DNA from 4 places in the Klebsiella sp. MISC125 genome. Region 3 is predicted to be linked to each of the others. Evidence: predicted binding sites of a transcription regulator. Region 3 holds the regulator's gene; each other region holds the start of a gene.
The links. Region 3 encodes LexA, which represses DNA repair genes until DNA is damaged. Its sites were predicted from a motif close to TNCTGTATGTACATACAGNA; they were not measured.
Positions count from the first base shown of each region.

Region 1 (5,711 bases), 1.7 Mb from region 3:
GAGGCCATTCCTAACGAGCTGATCACCGGCAATGGAGAGAGCCTGTATACCGGGGAAGGATTTGATCGAGAAGATATCTGCTTTATCAGCGTCCTGGAACGTTATGGCAAGCAAACCCCGCCCGCCTGCGGTCTACTAAGCGGCTTTGGTTTGCGCGAAGGGGCGCTGGCGGCAACCGTCAGCCATGACAGCCATAACATCGTTGTTATTGGACGTAGCGCGCAAGAAATGGCCACAGCGGTAAATCAGGTTATCTCCACCGGCGGCGGATTGTGCGTCGTGCATCATAACCAGGTAGCGGCTCATTTGCCGCTACCTGTCGCCGGGTTAATGAGCACCGAAACGGCACAAACGCTGGCGCAGCAAATAGGTTCTCTCAAAGCTGCAGGTAAACTCTGCGGCACTCTTCCCGACGAACCTTTTATCCAGATGGCGTTTTTATCACTACCGGTTATCCCAGCGCTCAAGCTAACCAGCCAGGGGCTCTTTGATGGCAGTAAGTTCGATTTCACGTCGCTGGAAATCACTGAGTAAACAGAGCCGCCCACAATGGCGGCGATGATTACCAGTGCTCAGCCACTTTTGCCAGTCCCTGTTCCAGAGTGGCTGCTTCCCCGGCAGCCACCAGGCAGCAGGCCAGCTGGATTCTCAGCGACAGGGGTAGCGGTTCGCTCCCTGTCACACAGCGTTCAATCCAGCGCGCGGTAATCTCCGGGTCTTTTGACTCTGGTAGCGCAACAGCCTGCGCTATACCTATATCCTGACGCTCGTTCAGTACACGCGTTCCAGCAGCATCAATCAGGCTAATCTGCGGGCAGCGTTGTGGGTTAGCATAGACTTCGCCTTCAGTACCGTGCATCAGCAATGCCCGTCCGCCGATTTCAGTAAAGAATTTCGCCACTCGGGTGACATATTCCGGATGAGAGACGCTCGACAGACGCAGCGCCGCATCTTCCGCGAACGGCGTCGCCAGCTTGGCCAGCGTGTGCGCACTGTTGCGCACGCCCATACGCCAGCGTATCGCTAACTGTTTCTCCAGCGCTGGACAAAGCGCACCTATCGGAATGTAAACCGGCTGATGGCTGTCCAATCGCGCCTGGGCCTGACCCGCGTGTCGCGTGGCAGGAATCCCCATCAGTTCGAAAATCGTTTCTGTGAGCACGCGGGTTGGATCATGACTCACGCCGTGCACCACCACCGGGAAACCGAGTTTGTGCAGCAGGATGGCGATCAGCGGGGTCAGGTTTGCCTGTTTGCGCGCGCCGTTATAGCTGGGGATGACAATCGGCATAGGTTTGCCTGGCGGCGGCGTCAGGCGTAACGTCTGCTGCTGCATCGCCTCGTAGAAGCCCTTCATCTCCGCTTCTCCTTCACCCTTGATGCGCAGGGCTATAAGGATGCCGCCCAGCTCGAGCTCGGGTACTTCGCCGCTAAGCATCCGCGAATAGAGCGCGCGGGCCGTTTCGACATCCAGGTCACGGGCGTGGTTTTTCCCCCGCCCAACTTCTTTAATGATCTTGCTGTAGTCCATCGAAGGCTCCTTTGAGCTTCTCACATCGTCGACATTGCACCATTAACGCCGTTTGCGACGCGTCGGTTTTGCTTTAGTTTTTACTATAACCTCAGGGACGGCAGGCTGCTCTATCGGAAATACGGGTAATGCATTCAATAAGCGTTGGCCGTAGTTTTTGGTCAACAGTCGCTTATCGTAAATCACCACTTCCCCCCAGCAGCTATGGCTACGGATCAGGCGACCCACCTGCTGAATCAGGTTGAAGGAAGCACTCGGCAGACTTTGAACTTCGAACGGATAGCGATTGAGGCTTTTGAGCCACTCGCCTTCGGTAATCACCACCGGGCTGTCTATCGGCGGGAAGGCAATTTTGTGGATGTGAACCTGGCTCAGCAGCTCGCCTTTTAAATCGAGCCCTTCGGCAAAGGATTGCAGCCCGACCAGTACGCTTCGTTCCCCACCTTCAACGCGCTTACGGTGCAGTTCCACCAGCCGATAGCGCGGCTTATCACCCTGCACCAGAAGCAGCAAGCGCAAATCGGTCACGTGCTCAAGAAAACGCTGCATCGCTCTTCCGCTGGCAAACAGCACCAGCATGCCAAGATGCTTTTTACTCTCAACCTGCTCGCGAAAGTAAGCCGCCATCTCGGCGATATGCTGTTCTTCGTGGTCAATAAGCGGTTCGTAGTGCATCTGCGGGATGACAATTTTACCCTGTTCGACGTGGTTAAACGGCGAATCCAGCGCCACAAAGCGGTCTCCCGCCTTCTCTTTCAGCCCGCTCATCTCTTGCAGGCGAGAAAAGCTATTCAGCGAACGTAGCGTCGCCGAAGTGACAACAATATGCGGGACGCTGCGCCAGAGCAGCCTTTCCAGCTGATCGCTGACGCGGATCCCCACACAGTGGAACCAGATATGCATCTGACCGTCACGCAGGTCGCGGGTGGCCCATTTGGTCACCGGCGCGCCTGAAGACTGCGCCAACGATGCCAGACGCCACAGTTTGCTCTGACTCTCAAACATCCCCAGCGCGCGGTTCATCTGCAGCAGAACCCGGTGTAGACGCACCACATCATGACTGCCTGTTTTTTCGCCAAGATCGTTGAGGAACAGCTCCGCCAGCCCGCGCAACGTTTCCGTCAGCTTCGCCAGCCGCTGGCAGATCTCCATAACTTCCTGCGGCAGCTCGCCCATCGGAAAGCGGTGTTCCGCTTCCTGACCCGCAGGCATATACAGGTTAAGAATATTATTTAGCGAGGAGATAAGCTCAAACAGCTCCTCGCAGTGCGCGTTCAGGCGCTCAGGATTCGCCAATGGCGGTGTGGTTTTAGGCCGGAACTGTTCCATGCAGGTGGCGACCAGTTTAGTGAACAAATCCAACTGCAGGCGATACCACGGAGCGGTGATTTCAGCGCTCATTTCCAGCGCATCGCGGGCGACATCCGGCAGGTGGTGGCCTTCATCAAGCACCAGCAGTAAATTCTTCGGATCCGGCAGTACCGCCTCGCTCTCCATTGCCGCCATGACCAGCGCATGGTTTGCCACCACCACTTCGGCTTCCTGAATTTCTCGCCGGGCGACGAAAAATGGACATTCGCGATAATAGTGGCAATTGCGATTCAGGCAGCTGGCTTTATCGGTGCTCAGACGGCTCCACAGCGAATCATCTATGTTTTTATCGGTGTGATCGCGCAGGCCATCCCATTTATAACTATCAAGATCCGTTTTAAGCGTCGCGCACAGCTTCTGTTCTGCCTGGTTATTCGGTGTGAGGTCGTCATCAAGGAAGGCGAGCAGATCCTGCTGTGTCGGGTCCGTACTGGCGAGAGCGGCCAGGTTACGCGTACAAACGTAGCGCCCACGACCAAAGGCAGCGGTAAATCGCAGGTCGGGAATAATTTTACGCAGCAGCGGCAGGTCTTTGCTGTAGATCTGGTCCTGCAGCGCTACGTTGGCGGTGCTGACTACGAGCGTTTTTTGCTCTTCACGGGCAATCGCGATGCCGGGGATCAGGTATGACAAGGTTTTGCCGACGCCAGTGGGAGCCTCAATCGCCAGATGTCGCCCCTCTTCCCCGGCAAGCGTCTTCGCGACATCGGCGATCATCTGCCGCTGCGGGGGACGGGGAATAAAGTCCGGAATCTGTTCCTGGAGCGCCTTATACCAGGCGGCGATTTGCGCTTTTAGCGCTGCGGTCAAAGCCATGAGAGAACCTGAATACTGTATAAACAGCCACTATTGTGCCATTTTTGACAGGGCGGAGGTATCCCTTTTTCGGTAAACAGGAAGCCGACTCGCAGAACAGGATAAAAACCAATAACGCTCTTTTCGCCAGTGCAGTGAGTCGTTTACGATGGCTTATCCGTATCCATTTTATGAATAATTAGTAACGACGCTATTTTCAGTCTGCACTTAGCGTTTTTTTCTAATTCATACTGTAAACATCAGATATTGGTCTTCCACATCAGAAGCCCGAATGTGAAAAAATGATAAAGAATTAATCAAACGTTCTAAATACATTCCGAAAAGAGTATAAAAAGAGACAATGAAAATAATCTAACTTTTTGATTAATCTTATATTTAAGATAATCTACATTCATAAGATATTATATCTTAACCACTAATCCGTATACTAACTTTCAGAGTCTACAGGGCCTGTTAATTATTGAGGATGTTTATGGTTGCTTTTTTCATGTTAGTGGTTTCTGTGATACTCCTTGTGGTTGCTGGCTACAATTTTGTCAGCTATTGCAAAAATCGCAAGAATGGTTCACTACCGAAAGTGAAGCACGGTAAAAGATAAATTTTAATCTGATGGTTATTGATGAGTGAATTTTAAAATTGCAGGATCAGAAGCAGTACAAAGGCTGACTGCGGCAGATTAACATGCCGCAGCCAGAACAACATTATTCAGCCGACGCCGGTTTGCGCGGGCGACGACGCCGTGGAGGTTTACCGTCTGCAGTACGTGCTTTCGGCGCTTCACCATCGTTGCGGCGCGGAGCAGATTGCTGGCTACGCCCCTGGCTCTGGCCGCTGCGGCCCTGGCTTTGGCCACCACGACTCTGGCTTTGACCACCGCGGCCACCGCCACGCTGCTGCTGGCGACCGTTCTGAATCGGCTCGGCTTTGATGGAAGGATCCGGTTCATAGCCCGCGATGGCGATACGTGGGATCTCTTTTTTCAGCAAGCGTTCGATATCATGCAACAGCTTATGCTCGTCAACGCAGACCAGCGACAGCGCTTCGCCAGTTGCAGCCGCGCGACCGGTACGACCGATGCGGTGCACATAATCTTCCGGTACGTTTGGCAGTTCGTAGTTCACTACGTGCGGCAACTCTTCAATATCCAGACCGCGAGCGGCGATGTCGGTTGCCACCAGCACGCGGATGCCACCGGATTTAAAGTCAGCCAATGCGCGAGTACGCGCGCCCTGGCTTTTGTTACCGTGGATTGCGGCGCTGCGAATACCATCTTTATTAAGCTGCTCTGCCAGATGGTTTGCGCCGTGCTTGGTGCGGGTAAAGACCAGCACTTGCTGCCAGTTACCTTCGCCGATCATCTGCGACAGCAGCTCGCGCTTGCGTTTTTTATCAACGAAATGCACTAACTGGCTCACCTGCTCAGAGGCGGTGTTACGGCGGGCAACTTCAATTTCCAGCGGGTTATGCAGCAGTTTTTCCGCCAACGATTTAATGTCGTCGGAGAAGGTTGCAGAGAACAGCAGGTTCTGGCGTTTCGCAGGCAGTTTCGCCAGCACGCGGCGAATATCGTGAATAAAGCCCATATCCAGCATACGGTCGGCTTCATCCAGTACCAGCACTTCAACCTTATCCAGGCTGACGGCATTCTGATGTTCAAGATCCAGCAGACGTCCCGGCGTGGCCACCAGAATATCGACGCCGCTGCGCAGCTTCATCATCTGCGGGTTAATGCTTACCCCGCCGAAGACGACCAGCGAACGAATATTCAGATACTTGCTGTAATCCCGTACGTTCTCGCCAATCTGTGCTGCCAGCTCGCGCGTTGGAGTCAGGATCAAAGCGCGCACCGGGCGACGACCTTTAGCATGCGGTTCTTGTTGGATCAGATGCTGAAGCAGCGGCAACGTAAAACCTGCCGTTTTACCGGTGCCGGTCTGGGCGCTGGCCATCAGATCGCGACCCTGTAATACCGCAGGAATAGCCTTCTGTTGGA
Region 1 is NZ_CP180448.1:4,147,593-4,153,303, forward strand. It holds gene adeD (adenine deaminase) at 1-534, shown strand, start outside; gene ybiB (DNA-binding protein YbiB) at 563-1,531, opposite strand; gene dinG (ATP-dependent DNA helicase DinG) at 1,574-3,718, opposite strand; gene ACMYSL_RS19570 (small membrane protein) at 4,206-4,316, shown strand; gene rhlE (ATP-dependent RNA helicase RhlE) at 4,420-5,711, opposite strand, start outside.
Region 1: dinG (ATP-dependent DNA helicase DinG) is a predicted target of LexA. The motif match lies at 3,732-3,751, and genes of this name have one in related genera.

Region 2 (5,711 bases), 1.9 Mb from region 3:
TCAACAACGGACTGAGCACGTTTCTCAGACAGCTGCTGGTTGTAGGCATCAGAACCGATACGGTCAGTGTAGCCCAGAACAACCGCGGAACCGTCTTTCGGATCCATGTTGCTCAGCTGGGTGTACAGCTGATCCAGAGCCTGCTGGCCTTCCGGTTTCAGGGTAGATTTGTTGAAGTTGAACAGAACGTCAGACTTCAGGGTGAAGTGCTTGGTAGTCACTTCAGGAGCCGGGGCCGGGGCCGGAGCTACAACCGGAGCAACATCTTCCTGACCGAAGCGGTAGGAAACACCTAAGCTCAGCATGCCGTTATCAGGACGGGTACCAACGGTGCCTGCGTCGCCGATGTTGTTAACCCACTGGTATTCCAGACGGGTTGCGATGTCACGAGTAACAGCCCACTCTAAGCCGCCCGCGAATACTGGGGAAACGCCAGTGTCGTGTTCGCTGCGAGAAACGCCGTTAGAAGCGTAGTTGCCTTTAGCGTCTGCACGCCAAACCATACCACCCAGACGGGTATAGATATCCAGATCGTCAGTGATCGGATAACCCAGTTTAGCAGTCAGCTGAACGCCCTGAGCTTTGAAAGCACCGTTATCAACGCTGCCTTTGTAAGCCATACGGCCCAGCCAGTCGTAACCCATTTCGAAGCCGAGGTACGGGTTAACCTGGTAGCCACCAAACGCGCCAGCACCCAGTTGATCGTTACGAACCGGACCGTTGTTGCCTTTGAAACCGTTACCGTAGAAACCGGTGTCGTGATACTGGGACCAGCCCAGTTTAGCACCTGCATACCAGGTGTTATCTTTCGGAGCGGCCTGCGCTACGGTAGCGAAGCCAGCCAGTGCCACTGCAATCGCGATAGCTGTCTTTTTCATTTTTTGCGCCTCATTATCATCCAAAATTCGCCATGAAGGTACAAAAGACCTCACGGTTAAATCCTTCACCCGGGGCGTGACTTGTTGTTAACTATGCTGATACATGCAGCGAAAGCCGATCACCCCTGGCGATGTAAAGTCTACAACTTAGTTAGAAACTTACAAGTGTGAACTCCGTCAGGCATATGAAAAAAAAGGGTTGTGTACCCAATGTTTAACAACGTAGGGTTGAATTTCATATGGCAAAAAAAGTCGCGAGACCGCATCAGACAGGCATTTTAACAAAAACGGGCATTAAAAAATTAAGCCATCCACCAGGGCAAAAAAAATTCCAGGATTAATCCTAAATTCATTTAATGATACACGTTTGAGTGAATTTTTAGCCCAGAAAGTTGTCTGCCTGGCTGACCAGTATTACTCACTGGACGCATGATGAACCCCATTGCATGACCCTCTTGCGCAGCGACAACCAGTCGTTCATGTTCTTCAACTGTGAGTTCATCTGACAACCAGCCAATCACAACACTATAATTACCGGTACGCAGTGCGCGGATCATGGATTCCAGCGTATTGTTGGGCGACATTTGGCTGATCTGCATCACCTTTGATAACGGTAAACCGGAGGACTGTACCCATTCGCGGCTCAGTTTCTGCTGAGGCGTTAGCCACAGCTGCCAGCGCGATTGCTGACCAAGTTGCTGTAATAGAGGAAGCAATAATAGTTGCGTCATCATGGGTTGATCTTCGCGATAGACAATTTCACTGATCAGCCCATTGGTTGGGTGTTCGACTGCGTCATGAGCGTGACGGCGTACTGAAGTAGAAGTCAGTGGTGAACGATTTGCGTGAGCTGAAGTAAACATAGTCTATCCCGCCTGTGGGTTACTGTATGTATGTACAGTATATGCGACAGGTAAAAAGATCAACCACATTTTCTCTTCTGTTGACTGAAATCTGTACTTCATTTTTCCCCTTCAGATCGGCAGATTGGCGAGTATGACTTGATGTCGGTATGCATATGATGTGAATTCATGGTTGAAAACATTTTAACTTGAGTGAATTTTTCTCCCCTGTAAGAGTGTTATCCGTTTTGGATGTACTACCGATGCTAAGTATTCTGGTTTCTTTTGTTATTAATATTTATCAAATACTTTACCTTTCGGCATTTTGACTTCATTGAGCGATATTTTTTTGAAAGCGGCTCGCAAAAACATAAGTTGGTTAAAATGAAGACATAATTCATCTTGCCGCATCAAGAGAAGTCACTTATTTTCTTAATTAGCGGATCCGTTAACGAAACTATTTTTTATTTACATGATTAACAAAGGAATAATCATGAAGAAATTTCCAGGTCTACGGATTCAACAGTTCCGGAAGTGCTTGTCATCATTAGGAAAAATAAGTTGTCGGCCTTTATTTGGCGGCTATAGTCTGGCGATAGATAATACCGTTTTTGCTATGGTTGCTGAGGGGGAAATTTATCTTAGGGTTTGTGAGCAGAGTGCGGAGTATCGCGTTGAACATAAAACCCCTCTTTTGATAATGCGAAAGAATGGTCGACCAGCTGCACTGAAATATTATCATATAGATGAAGCGCTTTGGCGTGACAGCAATATGCTTTTCCAGCTATCAGTTTTTTCATTTCAGACCGCACGTAATGAAAAGCAAAAGCAGAAAAGCTCAGGGAGATTAAAAAATTTGCCAAATATTAGTTTCCACATGGAGCTGCAGTTGATTAATTCAGGCATTCCTGATGAAAAAACGTTGCGCGAAATTGGAGCGAAAAAAGCCTGGCTGAGGCTATTAAGATTGAATAAAGCGCTAACGGTCAATGTGCTTTATTCGTTAGCTGGGGCAATCAATGGCGTGCATGCCGCCACACTCCCGATGCAACTGCGTCAGGACCTCGAAGAGTGGGCGGTAGAGCAGCAACGAGAGATAGGGACTTACTCAGGTTGAACCTCGACCTGTCGCTGTAGCCGACATATTTCTGGCAGCAGCGCCAGCAGTAATCCAATTTGCTGGAGCACCAAAGGCTCTTTGCTGTCAGCTCGAGGATCAAGGTGCTGGATCCGGGTCTGCAAGCTTGCCAAAGCTTGCTGTACCCGCAGTTCATCAGCGGGTGTATGGTGCAGCGCATCATCAACATAGCAAACGGCATCGTCCAGCAGCGCCAGAATATCCGGTGTTGTCAGTTTTTCCCGATGGGCACCCAACGCTGAAATATAGCTGGTAAAAGTATGGTTCAGACACAGTAAGCGGAATGCGGTTTCTCGCATCGCTGAGTCAGCTCTGGGTTCAGTGGACAAATTTGAGACTACTGATGCCAGTTCACCGTCTCGGTTATGCGCCGCACGCCGTGCGATACGATAAGCCAGGCGGTTGTCACGTCCCTGATGATATTGCTCAAGAATGGCATCCAGATATCGGCAGTTGGCGTTGATTGCCTGTTCGAGGACTCGCGGTAAATTGCGAAATTTCCAGTCGGGCCAAATAAAACTTACGGCTGCCCAGGCGATCGCACAACCGATCAACGTGTCAAATATACGTGGTAAGGCGACTTCAAAGCCTTCACCCAGCAGGTTAAAGCATAACAGGACCAGCAGGGTAATAAACATCGTTGCGTGGGCGTATTGTACGTTGCGAAAAGCAAAGAACAGCACGCCAGTCAGAACAATCAGAAGTAGCTGGCCTTCTACTGAAGGTACCAGGAGCAGGATCGGGAGTCCTATCGCAACCCCAACCAGCGTACCGATTATTCTTAATGCCAGCCGGTGGCGCGTGGCGTTGTAGTTTGGCTGGCAAACAAACAGGCTGGTCAGCAATATCCAGTAGCCGTGGTTCAGCCCGGTAAGCTGAATAAAGGCGTAGCCCGCGCACAGGACTAACGACATCCGAACCGCGTGACGGAATAGAGCTGACTCCGGTGACATGTTATTGCGCAAACGTAGCCAGATATCGCTAAAACCGTTAGGTTGATCGTCAGCGAGCAGATTTTCAGTATTGTTATTGGTCTGTACGGTAGTCTGTACGGATTCAATGGTCGCCAACTGGGCATCTATCGCTCGCAGGTTATTGAGCAAAAAGCCGAGCGCCTTAAGCTGTTCCGTAGGTGCTCCGCTAGCCCGTACGCGATCGAGTGCGGCATCAAGATGCATAAATGCCCGTTCAAAGTGGGCATCGTGTTGATAGGGTTCGCGTAGCAGGATAGCGCGTGAGAGTTTTTGGCATGCCTGCGCCTGCATAGACAACATACGCTGAAAGCGAAACATCACGTCGCTATAGCGAAAGTGGTCGCGCAACGTTTGGTACTGAATATGCGATGAGCTGGCGCGTTCGTGAATATCCTGAGCCACGAAGTAATACTGCAAAGTGCGGCGGGTACCGCGCTGGCCGCGATCGCCGCGTAGACGAGTCAGCAGAGAGACTTTGGTCTGATTCAGCGTGGTAACTAGCTGGCCGTTGGCTATTGCCAGATCGTACAGCGGCGCCTGGCTTTCATCTTCGATATCCGGATCAAACAGCCGCGATTTAAGCTCCAGATAGTGAGCCAACTGCTCGTAACTGCGGGCCAGATTGTCCTGAAGAGGGCGGATAGGGAAGATAAGATGTCCGGCTAGGGTAAGTAAGTTATACCAGACCGCACCGGCTAACAAAAACAACGGCTGGAGGTACCAATGGCTGTAAAGCGTTACGCCCAGCATGGTATAGATAGCAATTAATAAAGCACCAAAGGCGATTGTTGCATAGCGTTGTCCTAATCCACCGAGCAAAATAAAGCCTATAGTGGAGAGGGTCAGGCCAATCGCAAACAGCCAGGGCCAGGGAAAGAGAAGCTCCACCGATGCCGAAGCGATAAAGAAGCACACCAGAGTGATGGCCAGATTGCGCAGACGTCCTGTCAGGCGGTCATCAAGGTCAGTCAACGCCGCAGCCACTACTCCGAGTGTTAAGGGAATAGTCAGTTTTACTTCACCAATCCACCATGGAAATGCAGTCGTGCCGCAGAGTGCGATAAAGATCCTGATGTTATATAACCAGGCGCTGTTCCAGGTATAGCGGCGTAGCAGGGGGCTAAGCATTTCTTTGTTCCATCCAATTACTGAAAGCGGCGACGGGCATTGGCTTCACGCGCGGCGCGGGCGGTCTCAACAGAAACGACTCGACGGCCCACTGGCCACAAAGCAATTGCGGCGATTTTAAAATTGGCGATACCGACCGGGATGCCGATGATGGTCACACATTGTGCAATACCACAGAAGATATGCATCAGACACAACCACCAGCCAAAGAAAATAAACCATAATATATTCAGTAGCGTACCGCCCGCGTTCAACAGGCTATTCTTTCCTTGAGGTTCAAGTTCATCAACATGAATCGCTTCATTTCCGTATGGCAGCAAAGAGAGCTTGGTAATCTCCCAGCAGGAACGCGTGAGCGGTAGTGTAAAGATCAAAATGATACTCACTAGTGTTGCCAGCAACCAGCCGAGCGTGGTGGCGAAACCGCCAAGGATAAAGTTTAAAATATTCAGAATGGTACGCATAAACCCTCTGTTTAATCCTGTGGATAATAAGACTCGCCCATTGTAGCGTTTTTTACGCTGGAGCACTCGGCCACTGGCGGTTAAACTTAAAAACAACCAACCTGATTGAAATTCGACATTATATGGAACTTAAAGCGACAACATTAGGCAAACGCATGGCGCAGCATCCTTATGACAGGGTGCAACTCCTCAATGCCGGAGTAAAGGTTTCCGGCGACAGCCATGAGTATCTTATACCTTTCAATCAGTTATTGTCGGTTCATTGCAAGCGCGGATTGGTATGGGGC
Region 2 is NZ_CP180448.1:3,932,042-3,937,752, reverse strand. It holds gene ompA (porin OmpA) at 1-878, opposite strand, end outside; gene sulA (SOS-induced cell division inhibitor SulA) at 1,232-1,741, opposite strand; gene ACMYSL_RS18650 (TfoX/Sxy family DNA transformation protein) at 2,214-2,837, shown strand; gene yccS (YccS family putative transporter) at 2,825-4,960, opposite strand; gene ACMYSL_RS18640 (YccF domain-containing protein) at 4,978-5,424, opposite strand; gene helD (DNA helicase IV) at 5,547-5,711, shown strand, end outside.
Region 2: sulA (SOS-induced cell division inhibitor SulA) is a predicted target of LexA. The motif match lies at 1,762-1,781, and genes of this name have one in related genera.

Region 3 (5,711 bases):
CAGTACGCGGTCGGTCAGACGAATCATTTCATAAGAGAAGTTTGCGGCGATCTCTTCCATCAAGGCGATGGCGTTTTGCTGGGCCTTCTCGTGGGAGATTTTCTTGCTACGCGCTTCGTCTTCTACCGCGCGGGCAATGGCTTTTGACGCCAGCAGCTTGTTGAACAGATCCTGGCGCGCAGGTAGGCGCGGGCCGACCGCCGCCAGACGCTGACGGGCGAAGTGCATACGCGCCACGCGGGCCAGCTTTTGGGCGATAATTTTATCGGTACCGTGCTCGTCTGCCATTTTACGCAGAGAGACCGAAGGCGAGAAACGCACAAAGCTGTCGCGACCCAACCACAGAACGGCGAAGAATTTTTGAATGCCGTTTAGCATACGCAGCGGCGGGTTCACTTCGCCTTTTTCACGCCCTGGAGCACGACCAAACATCACAGAAACCGGCACCATCTGCACGTCAAGATCGGGATGGTTACGGTGCAGATCCAGGTAATCATGGAACAGCTTGATGGATTCTTCTTTTGGCGTGTAGTAGGTGAAAACACGCGGGCCGCCGTGAATAAACACGTAGCGGGGAAGCAGGGTACCATCGATCTCCAGCGGCTCAAGCGGGTCCGGTAACTCATGTTCCAGACATTGAGCGCGAAGCGTCAGCAGGTCCGCCTTCGAATTGTAGGGCAGGACGTACATGATGGGACGTGAGGTATCCAGGCCCAATTCCTGAGCAGGTTGTGCCGGAATTGACTTGCTTTTTACCAGTGCCCTTAATGGTAAATTCAGTAATTTATAGTAAATTCGTTGCCAGCCAGACATAGACGATGTGAAGCCTCTGGTTAATCATGCAAATGCGCCGCAAGAATAACAGAAAGTGCGCAAAATTTCCGTTGTAACGCGGCAAACGCGTACACTCATTGACGTCATTTACATAAAAAGGTTTGTTTGATGGCCAATAATACCACTGGGTTAACTCGAATCGTTAAAGCAGCGGGGTATTCCTGGAAAGGATTCCGTGCGGCGTGGATCAATGAGGCCGCATTTCGTCAGGAAGGCATCGCTGCCATTATTGCCGTGGTGATAGCCTGCTGGCTGGATGTCGATGCCATCACGCGCGTTTTGCTGATTGGCTCGGTCCTGATAGTGATGATAGTTGAAATTATTAACAGCGCGATCGAAGCGGTTGTTGACCGTATTGGCCCTGAACATCATGAGTTGTCTGGCCGCGCGAAAGATATGGGTTCTGCGGCGGTCCTGTTGGCGATTATTATCGCGTTGATCACATGGGGAACGCTGTTGTGGGCAAACTACCGCTAAGTCTTGCCATAGCGGCTCGCAAAACGGAAAGAAACTCCTGATTTTTGTGTGAAATATGGTTCCAAAATCACCGTTAGCTGTATATACTCACAGCATAACTGTATATACACCCAGGGGGCGGAATGAAAGCGTTAACGACCAGGCAGCGAGAGGTGTTTGATCTCATTCGGGATCATATCAGCCAGACGGGCATGCCGCCGACGCGTGCGGAGATTGCTCAGCGCTTGGGGTTTCGTTCCCCAAACGCGGCGGAAGAACACCTGAAAGCGCTGGCGCGTAAAGGCGCAATCGAGATCGTTTCCGGTGCCTCCCGCGGTATCCGTCTGCTGACGGAAGAAGAAAACGGCCTGCCGCTTGTCGGCCGCGTCGCAGCAGGTGAACCACTGCTCGCACAGCAGCACATCGAAGGCCACTACCAGGTCGATCCGGCAATGTTTAAGCCGAATGCCGATTTTCTGCTGCGCGTAAGCGGAATGTCGATGAAAGACATCGGTATCCTGGATGGCGACCTGCTCGCGGTACATAAAACTCAGGATGTGCGCAATGGCCAGGTTGTTGTGGCCCGCATTGACGATGAAGTCACCGTGAAGCGTCTGAAAAAACAGGGTAACGTCGTCGAACTGCTACCTGAAAACAGCGAATTTACCCCGATCGTGGTGGATTTACGCCAGCAAAGTTTCACTATTGAAGGTCTGGCTGTCGGCGTTATCCGCAACGGCAACTGGCAGTAACCTCTTCATCTCGCAGCATCATCTGATGCATGGTGCTGCGCTGTTTTCCCTCTTCATTTGGGCTCTTCCCCATGCTTTTTAACGCCGCCGATAAAGCCCTGTGGCGCTTAGCGCTGCCCATGATTTTCTCCAATATCACCGTTCCTTTGCTGGGGCTGGTGGATACCGCCGTTATTGGTCATCTTGATAGTCCGATTTATCTGGGCGGCGTTGCGGTTGGCGCGATGGCGACCAGCTTTCTCTTCATGCTGCTCCTGTTTTTGCGCATGAGTACTACGGGTTTGACGGCTCAGGCATTCGGCGCGAAAGATCCGCAACGGCTGGCGCGTGCGCTGGTGCAGCCGCTGGGGCTGGCACTGGCTGCCGGGATAGCCATCGTCCTATTCAGAATGCCGTTAATTAATCTGGCGCTGCACATCGTCGGCGGCAGTGATGCGGTGCTTGAACAGGCCCGCCGTTTCCTCGAGATTCGTTGGCTGAGCGCTCCGGCATCTCTGGCAAATCTAGTGCTGCTGGGCTGGCTGTTGGGCGTGCAGTATGCCCGTGCACCGGTGATCCTGCTGGTTGTCGGCAATGTACTCAACATCGTGCTTGATTTATGGCTGGTGATGGGCCTGCATATGAACGTGCAGGGCGCAGCTCTGGCGACCGTAACAGCTGAATACGCCACCTTTTTCATCGGACTCGTTATGGCGAAGCGCGTGCTGGTACTACGGGGCGTTTCGCTATCGATGCTGAAAAACGCCTGGCGCGGCGATGTGCGTCGTCTCCTTGCGCTGAACCGCGACATTATGCTGCGCTCGCTGCTGCTACAGCTATGCTTTGGGGCGATGACGGTATACGGTGCCCGGCTCGGCGCTGATGTTGTAGCGGTCAATGCGGTGTTGATGACGATGCTGACCTTTACCGCCTACGCGCTGGATGGTTTCGCCTACGCCGTGGAGGCGCACTCCGGGCAGGCTTACGGTGCCCGCGACGGCAGCCAATTGCTTGAGGTCTGGCGTGCGGCCTGCCGTCAGTCAGGCATGGTAGCGCTGGCGTTTGCGCTGATTTACAGCCTTGCTGGCGAGCAGATTATCGCCTTGTTAACGTCGCTCCCTTCTCTGCAGCAGCTTGCCGACCGCTATCTCATCTGGCAGACAATACTGCCGGTCATTGGCGTCTGGTGCTACTTGTTGGATGGTATGTTTATCGGCGCAACGCGCGGTGCCGAGATGCGTAACAGCATGGCGGTAGCGGCGGCGGGATTCGCCCTGACGCTGCTGACGGTGCCGGTTCTTGGTAATCATGGTCTATGGTTGGCGCTGGCGGTGTTTCTTGCCCTGCGCGGGGCTTCACTGGCGATTGTCTGGCGGCGTCACTGGCAGCGCGGCACCTGGTTTTCATAGCGTGCATTGTTCAGATGGTGGTTAAAGATTCCGAATAATAAATCTTACTCAGAATACTCATCTATAGTTAAGTCATGTCCGGCACACAGCGGGCTGTTCATTCACCGAACGATCACCGAACGATGAGGATGACATGATGAATAAAGATGAAATCGGCGGTAACTGGAAACAGTTGAAAGGTAAAGCGAAAGAACAATGGGGCAAACTTACCGACGATGATATGACCGTCATCGAGGGTAAGCGCGACCAGCTGGTTGGCAGAATTCAGGAACGCTATGGATACGCCAAAGACCAGGCCGAGAAAGAAGTGAAGGATTGGGAAACTAAAAACGATTATCGCTGGTAGCGACTAACGTTCGTGTTTTAACCCGTGGTTATTGCCTGCCCGAATGGTACATGGAGGTACCTATACCCTTGATTCCCGCTGCGGCTAACGCCTCAGCGGGCTTTCTTTTTGATCTGGATGGTGTGGTCATGATGGCAGTGCCCTGGCGTACTGCACGCTTCCACCTCCACACAGGCGGCGCACAGGCCGTGAGCTTCAATCACATTGTGACGCAGGGCAAAACCCATTCTTGCCGCCAGCGTATGCATAATATCTTCTACACCTTCCGCGCACTCTTCTTTGACGCTGCCGCAGCGGTCGCAGATAAACATCGCCGAGCTGTGGGTTGGCTGATCGAAAAGGTGGCACAGTACGTAGCTATTGGTGGACTCCACCTTATGCACGAACCCTTGCTCCAGCAGAAACTCCAGCGCCCGATAAACCGTCGGCGGTTTAGCCTGAGGTTCTTTTTCGCGCAGCAGATCGAGCAGGTCATAGGCGCTAATAGCCCCTTTTTGCAGGCTCATTAGACGCAACACTTCAAGGCGCTGCGGGGTCAGGCGCACGCCACGCTGCGCGCAGAGCTTTTCAGCATGCGCTAACATTTGTTGCGAAGTGGTCTTATCCATGAGCGTCCTCTGGTTGCGTGAATTCGAAGCTGTTACTTTATCACGATCCCAGTAAAACACCGAGACCCGCCAGGTGTGCTATACATGATGCATCTCATTTTCGGGAAAAAACGATGAAACGACCTGATTGCATTCGACATTGGCGCGAACTGGAAGGTGCGGACGATTCCACCTATCCCGACAGTACGGAGCTTTTCTCTATTGGCGCACCGTTGGCGCGCGGCCTGCGCCTGAACCGCTTAGGGATTCATCACGAGCGCTTGCTGCCCGGGCGTCGTACCTCTTATCCGCATGCGGAAAGTGACGAAGAAGAATTTATCTACGTGCTGGATGGTTATCCTGAAGTGTGGATCAACGGCTATCTCTGGAAGCTGGAGCCGGGGGATAGCGTCGGTTTTCCTGCCGGAACCGGCGTTTGCCACACTTTCCTTAACAACACCGAACAGGAAGTTCGCCTGTTAGTGGTGGGGGAGGCGAACAAAAAATTTAATCGCATTTACTATCCGCTTAACCCCGGTTATGCCGCCACGCGCCAGGATCGCTGGGTCGATCATCCACCGCAGTTTTTTGGCCCGCACGACGGTAAGCCGCGGAGAAAATAGCGCTTCTTACCGGATAGAGGATGTGAACGCTGGCGCGATGCGCCAGTGGTTTATCTTTATGCTATAGTAGCGCCCCTTTTTACCCGGATGCTTATTTATTCGCCATGATGTCAGAATCAACGCCTACTGCTTTTGCTGCTCACCGTTTTTCCATCGCGCCGATGCTCGACTGGACCGACAGACACTGCCGTTACTTCCTGCGTCAACTGTCGCGCCATACGCTGCTGTACACCGAAATGGTGACCACCGGCGCGATTATCCACGGCAAAGGCGACTATCTGGCCTATAGCGAAGAAGAACATCCGGTTGCTTTGCAACTGGGCGGCAGCGATCCGGCTGCGTTGGCGCACTGCGCGAAGCTGGCGCAAGCGCGCGGATACGATGAAATAAACCTCAACGTCGGCTGCCCTTCCGATCGCGTGCAAAACGGCATGTTTGGTGCCTGCCTGATGGGTAACGCGCAACTGGTGGCGGATTGCGTCAAGGCGATGCGCGACGTGGTGTCCATCCCGGTGACGGTTAAAACCCGTATTGGCATTGACGACCAGGATAGCTACGAATTTCTCTGCGATTTCATTGAAACCGTGTCCGGTCGCGGCGAGTGCGAGATGTTTATCATCCATGCGCGTAAAGCCTGGCTTTCCGGCCTGAGCCCGAAAGAGAATCGTGAGATCCCACCGCTGGACTACCCGCGCGTTTACCAGCTCAAGCGCGATTTCCCGCAC
Region 3 is NZ_CP180448.1:5,800,472-5,806,182, reverse strand. It holds gene plsB (glycerol-3-phosphate 1-O-acyltransferase PlsB) at 1-813, opposite strand, end outside; gene ACMYSL_RS27190 (diacylglycerol kinase) at 943-1,311, shown strand; gene lexA (transcriptional repressor LexA) at 1,434-2,042, shown strand; gene dinF (MATE family efflux transporter DinF) at 2,114-3,430, shown strand; gene ACMYSL_RS27175 (CsbD family protein) at 3,567-3,776, shown strand; gene zur (zinc uptake transcriptional repressor Zur) at 3,869-4,384, opposite strand; gene ACMYSL_RS27165 (cupin domain-containing protein) at 4,498-4,986, shown strand; gene dusA (tRNA dihydrouridine(20/20a) synthase DusA) at 5,091-5,711, shown strand, end outside.

Region 4 (5,711 bases), 120 kb from region 3:
GCTGGCGGTTACGTAGTTGCGGGAGCACGCTAAGGCGGGTAATCACGGTACAATCGGCTTCGCCTTCCCACGCGCCCAGCACGTCTACCTGACGCTCGCTAAAAACCAGCACCACGGGTGCGGAAAGCTCTTGCAACTCGATGCGCAGCACTTTCCCCAGCAGCCGCTGCCGGGCGGGTTTAAGCGCCTGGTCGCGCCAGAGGAAAGTATTCAGGACTGTCTCAATACCGGCGGAAACCAGTGATTTGAAAGGCATAGCGTCCCTCCTGTCAGAACTTGTAACCACGGTGCAGCGCAACGATACCGGCCGTCAGGTTGTAGTAATCGACGCTTTCGAAACCTGCGTCCTGCATCATGCCTTTCAGAGTGTCCTGATCGGGGTGCATTCGAATAGATTCAGCAAGATAGCGATAGCTTTCGGCATCTTTCGCAACCAGCTCGCCCACGCGCGGCAGGATATGGAAGGAATAGGCATCGTAGGCTTTGCTCAGCGGCTCCATTATTGGCTTCGAGAACTCCAGTACCAGCAGGCGACCGCCCGGTTTGAGCACGCGATACATAGAGCGCAGCGCTTTTTCTTTATCGGTGACATTACGCAGGCCGAAAGAGATGGTGATGCAGTCAAAGGTGTTATCTGCAAAAGGTAGCGCTTCGGCGTTAGCCTGGACATATTCCACGTTACCGATAATGCCGATATTACGCAGCTTTTCGCGGCCCATCTTCAGCATAGAATCATTGATATCCGCCAGCATCACGCGGCCGGTTTCGCCCACCAGACGGGAGAATTTCGCCGTCAGGTCGCCGGTACCGCCGGCCAGATCCAGCACGGTCTGCCCACGACGGACGCCGCTGCAATCGATGGTGAAACGCTTCCACAAACGATGAATACCGAACGACATCAAATCGTTCATCACATCATATTTTGCAGCTACAGAATGAAATACATGCGCCACCATGTCAGCTTTCTGTTCTTTGGCGACAGTCTGAAAGCCAAAATGCGTCGTTTCTTGTGAATCCTCAACCATCTCAATGCCTGCTTGCTTATCAAGAAAATGTTCGTCGAGTGTAACAGGTTTAGCGCGCTTCCCATACGCTTCAACGCGGCTGAGAGCGACCATCGTACACTGCAGCAGCTGCGGAATCTGATGAAAAATCTTTATCTTCCCGTGGGTTGTCTTCGTCCTCAAGACGGTATTCATCATCCTGCGCGGTTGCTTGTTCGACTAAGTCAGGATTAATCCCACGTTTGACTTCCACGCCCAGGCCACGGAACGATTCTGCCTGAACGAGCAGATTGCCACGCCCGGAAGCGAGCTTTTTCATCGCCTGACGATAGTTATCCTGTGCTTTATCCAGGCTCTGGCCGATAGCGGACATGTCGTCGACAAACAGGCGCATTTTGTCATACAGGCGCCCCGCTCTTTCGGCAATTTTCTGCGCGTTACGGCTCTGATGCTCATAGCGCCACAGGTTGGCGATGGTACGCAGTGCGACCAGCAGCGTAGTCGGGCTAACCAACATAATGTTGTTCTTCAGCGCTTCGCTAATCAGCTCCGGCTGACGGTCAATCGCCAGCAGGAAGGCGGGTTCAACTGGGATAAACATCAGGACGTAGTCGAGTGAACGTAGCCCCGGCAGCTGTTGATAGTCCTTACGCCCCAGCAGACGCATATGATTGCGTACGGAAGCAATATGCTCCTGTAACGCCGTCTCGCGGGTGTAATCATCATCGGCATTAAAGTAGCGTTCATAGGCGACCAGAGTCATCTTGGCATCAATAACCACGTCTTTGCCCTGCGGAAGACGCACGATCACATCCGGCTGCATCCGTGAACGGTTGTCGGTTTCGATACTCACCTGCGTTTGATATTCGTGACCCTCCCGCAGCCCGGAAGCCTCCAGCACGCGGGTCAATACCACTTCCCCCCAGTTGCCCTGAGTTTTGTTATCACCCTTCAGCGCGCGCGTCAGGTTTAGCGCTTCCTGCGCCATTTGCGCATTAAGCTGCTGAAGGTTGCGGATTTCATGAGCCAGGGTATGACGCTCCCGCGCCTCCTGACCGAAGCTATCCTGAACCTGGCGGCGGAAACCATCCAGTTGCTCACGTAACGGGGTCAGCAGCCCGTGCAGACTCTGGCGATTCTGCTCATCCACCCGTCGGTTGCTGTGTTCGAATATTCGGTTTGCCAGATTCTCGAACTGCTCGCTAAGGCGCTGCTCGCTGTTGACCATCTGGCGAATTTTATCTTCCGCATGCATTTGCGTGGATTCAAGGCGGGTGGTCACTTCACGGAGATCGGCCTCCAGCGACGTATTGATATCGCGCAGGCTGCGCAATTCGTTATTGAGCAGCTCGCACTCTTCGCGCCAGTGGGACTCCTGCACCAGTTGTTGGCGGGCAGCGCTCAGCTCAATATCCAGCTCGCGACGCTCTTCGATGAGGTCGGCTCGGATTTGGTCGGCGCGCGCTTTGGTCGCCAGCCAGCCCACAATCAGCCCAGCGGCCAGCGCCACAACGGCACTAATAATAATCGAGATATCCACAACGCCCCCTGCGGCAACCACTTACGGCACAAAATAGAATTGTGCTGTACAAACGTCCAGTTGGAAAGGTTTTTCCTGCGAGGAGCAACGCAAAAAAGAAAGGCCGGAGAGCCCGGCCTTTGACAGAAAGGATAAGAACTACAGCAGGCGGCGCGCTGCTTCCACGACGATTTTCACCGCATGGCTTTCGGTTTGCTTCATGGTTTCCGCGTTTGGAATTTCCTGCTGGGTACGGTTGACGATAACCCCGGCAACCATCCCGGCACGCAGGCCCTGGCTGGCGCACATGGTCAGCAGAGTGGCGGATTCCATTTCATAGTTCATCACGCCCATCGACTGCCACTCTTCCATCGAACCTTTAAAGCGGCTCACCACGCGGCCAGAGAAGGTGTCGTAACGCTCCTGGCCCGGATAGAAGGTGTCGGAAGAGGCAGTGACGCCGACATGCGTGGTCGCACCAATGGATTTCGCCGCTTCAACCAGCGCGGTAGTACATTCGAAATCGGCTACCGCCGGGAATTCCATTGGCGCGAAGTGCAGGCTTGCACCGTCGAGACGAACGGAAGCGGTGGTCACCAGAACGTCGCCCACATTAATGTGCGGCTGAATAGCGCCGGTGGTGCCAATGCGCAGGAAGGTACGGATACCCAATTGGGCCAGTTCTTCCACGGCAATAGAGGTAGATGGGCCGCCGATACCGGTAGAGCAGACAATCACTGCTTTACCATCCAGTTCAGCACGCCAGGTAGTGAATTCGCGATGAGATGCCAGTTTGACCGGCTTATCCATCAGCGCGGCGATCTTTTCCACACGCTCCGGATCGCCAGGGACGATAGCCAGCGTAGCCCCTTGTAAATCGTTCTTGGTGAGGCCGAGATGAAAAACATCAGACTTAGACATAAAAAACTCCTCTGTGGGTCGAATTATCAGCAGAAGCAAAACGGTACTTTACAGAAGCTGCTGAGACTATTTTGTGACACCAATCACCATGAATGAAATTCATTGCAATAGATTGCCATTGAATGGTGATACAAATCACATTAATAAGTTAATCTGGAGAGTACTGAACAAAAGATAGCCTGTTTCGGGCACTGTGGTTTGTTAACGTCCGGTCTAAAACGTCTATAGTTATCGATGCGCTAATACATTAATAAGGGTACGGAGAATACCATGACCACAACTAAGCAACCCGGCTTTGCACCTGCAGCCACGCCGCATGCCTCAACTGCTGTTCACACGTCAGATGAAAATATCATCTCCGGGGAGACATCAATCCCTTCTCAGGGGGATAACATGCCAGCCTTCCATGCCCGTCCGGGCAACGTCGACGGTCCGCTACCGGTCGTCATCGTTGTACAGGAAATTTTCGGCGTGCATGAACATATCCGCGATATTTGTCGCCGTCTGGCGCAGGAAGGGTATCTGGCTATCGCACCAGAGCTGTACTTCCGCCAGGGCGATCCCAATGATTACAACGATATTCCTTCTTTATTTCAGGGGTTGGTCAAAAAGGTACCGGATTCTCAGGTACTGGCTGACCTCGATCACGTCGCCAGTTGGGCTTCCCGCCACGGTGGCGATGCCCATCGTCTGCTTATTACCGGTTTCTGCTGGGGCGGTCGCATCACCTGGCTGTACGCCGCACATAACCCGCAGCTAAAAGCCGCCGTTGCCTGGTACGGCAAGCTGGTCGGTGAGAAAACATTAAACTCACCGAAACATCCGGTGGACATTGCCGTTGATCTGAACGCCCCGGTTTTAGGGCTTTACGGCGCGAAAGATGACAGCATCCCGCAGGATACGATTGAAACCATGCGTCAGGCGCTGCGGGCCGCCAACGCTACGGCAGAAATCGTGGTTTACCCGCAGGCCGACCACGCCTTTAACGCCGACTATCGCGCCAGCTATCATGAAGAGTCGGCGAAGGACGGCTGGCAGCGAATGCTGGCATGGTTTGCGCAATATGGCGGGAAGCGAGGTTAACCACCGTCTGCGGACTGGTAGCCCGGACAGGCGCGTCAAGCGCCGCCTCCGGGAAAATATACCGGGCCTGATATATCAATGAAGGCATTAAGCATAAATATGGCGGGCGATCAGCGCCGCCAGCGTCCCATCCTGCTGCCACCGTCTCACCAACGTTTCCATTTTTTCATAATAGTGCGGGGCCGCGCGCGGCACGCAGATTGCCTGCTGAATCTGGCTGTAGCTATCAGGTAGCGCACGAACGCTATCTTGCCCCAGGGCGGCGGCTTCCAGCAGCTGACGAATATTCGCCACCATATCCCCCTCACTGGCAAGGAAAGCGCTGAGCGCCTGCTGGGTGGTGGGATATTCGCAAAGTCGGGCATGTTTTAAGGTGCGGGTCAATGGCAATGAATAGGCAGAACCCCTTCCGACGTTAATCGTCACGCCTTCACGGTCCATCTCATGAACCGAATGGACCTCGCTATCGCGACGCACCAGAACGGTACAGTCGATAGTGAGATAGGGTGAGGTAAAACTCAGCTCATTTTCACGTGCCGGATCCACCGCCAGAAAAGCAATATCCCATTGATTATTCGAAGCATCGTCAACGATATGTTTTGCTGCGGGGTAAGGTTTCAGCAGCTCCGGCTGCTGGCAAGAGTGCGCAATTTTTCGCGCCAGATCGACTGTGAGTCCCTGTAACGATCCGTCGGTTAACTGTTCAGCGAGCAAAGCATTGCCTAAGTTAATCGCAAAACGTAAAGCTGATGATGGCATGGCTCGTTCCTTATCGGCAACTCGATCGTCTTGATAGCTATGCGCAGAAAGCCGCTGAAGTGATTTTTCAAATCCACTTTTAATAACTTAATTATGGCACCCTGCCCTACATGTCAGATAACAGAGGTGGTTGTTTAATCTCTATTTATCCCGATAAGTGCTGTATTGGAATTCATATTCTTCACGATACCAGGTTTCGCCCCACAGGATCAGTTTGTCATCGCCTGCCAGGCAAGTATGTTGACGCACCATCACCGGTCGGCTGCGTTTAATATCCAGAAATTTTGCCACTTCTTGCCCCGGCAGCGCGACGCGAACCTGGTTATGAATGGTATGAATAATAATGCCCAGCTGTTGCTCAAATAGCGTCTGTAACGCCAGCGTTTCCAGCGAGGCGACGGCAATATTGGCCGCTATTTCGGCAT
Region 4 is NZ_CP180448.1:5,924,493-5,930,203, forward strand. It holds gene ubiJ (ubiquinone biosynthesis protein UbiJ) at 1-256, opposite strand, end outside; gene ubiE (bifunctional demethylmenaquinone methyltransferase/2-methoxy-6-polyprenyl-1,4-benzoquinol methylase UbiE) at 270-1,025, opposite strand; gene rmuC (DNA recombination protein RmuC) at 1,096-2,544, opposite strand; gene udp (uridine phosphorylase) at 2,683-3,444, opposite strand; gene ACMYSL_RS27765 (dienelactone hydrolase family protein) at 3,715-4,527, shown strand; gene ACMYSL_RS27770 (transporter substrate-binding domain-containing protein) at 4,615-5,286, opposite strand; gene ACMYSL_RS27775 (GntR family transcriptional regulator) at 5,428-5,711, opposite strand, start outside.
Region 4: rmuC (DNA recombination protein RmuC) is a predicted target of LexA. The motif match lies at 2,587-2,606, and genes of this name have one in related genera.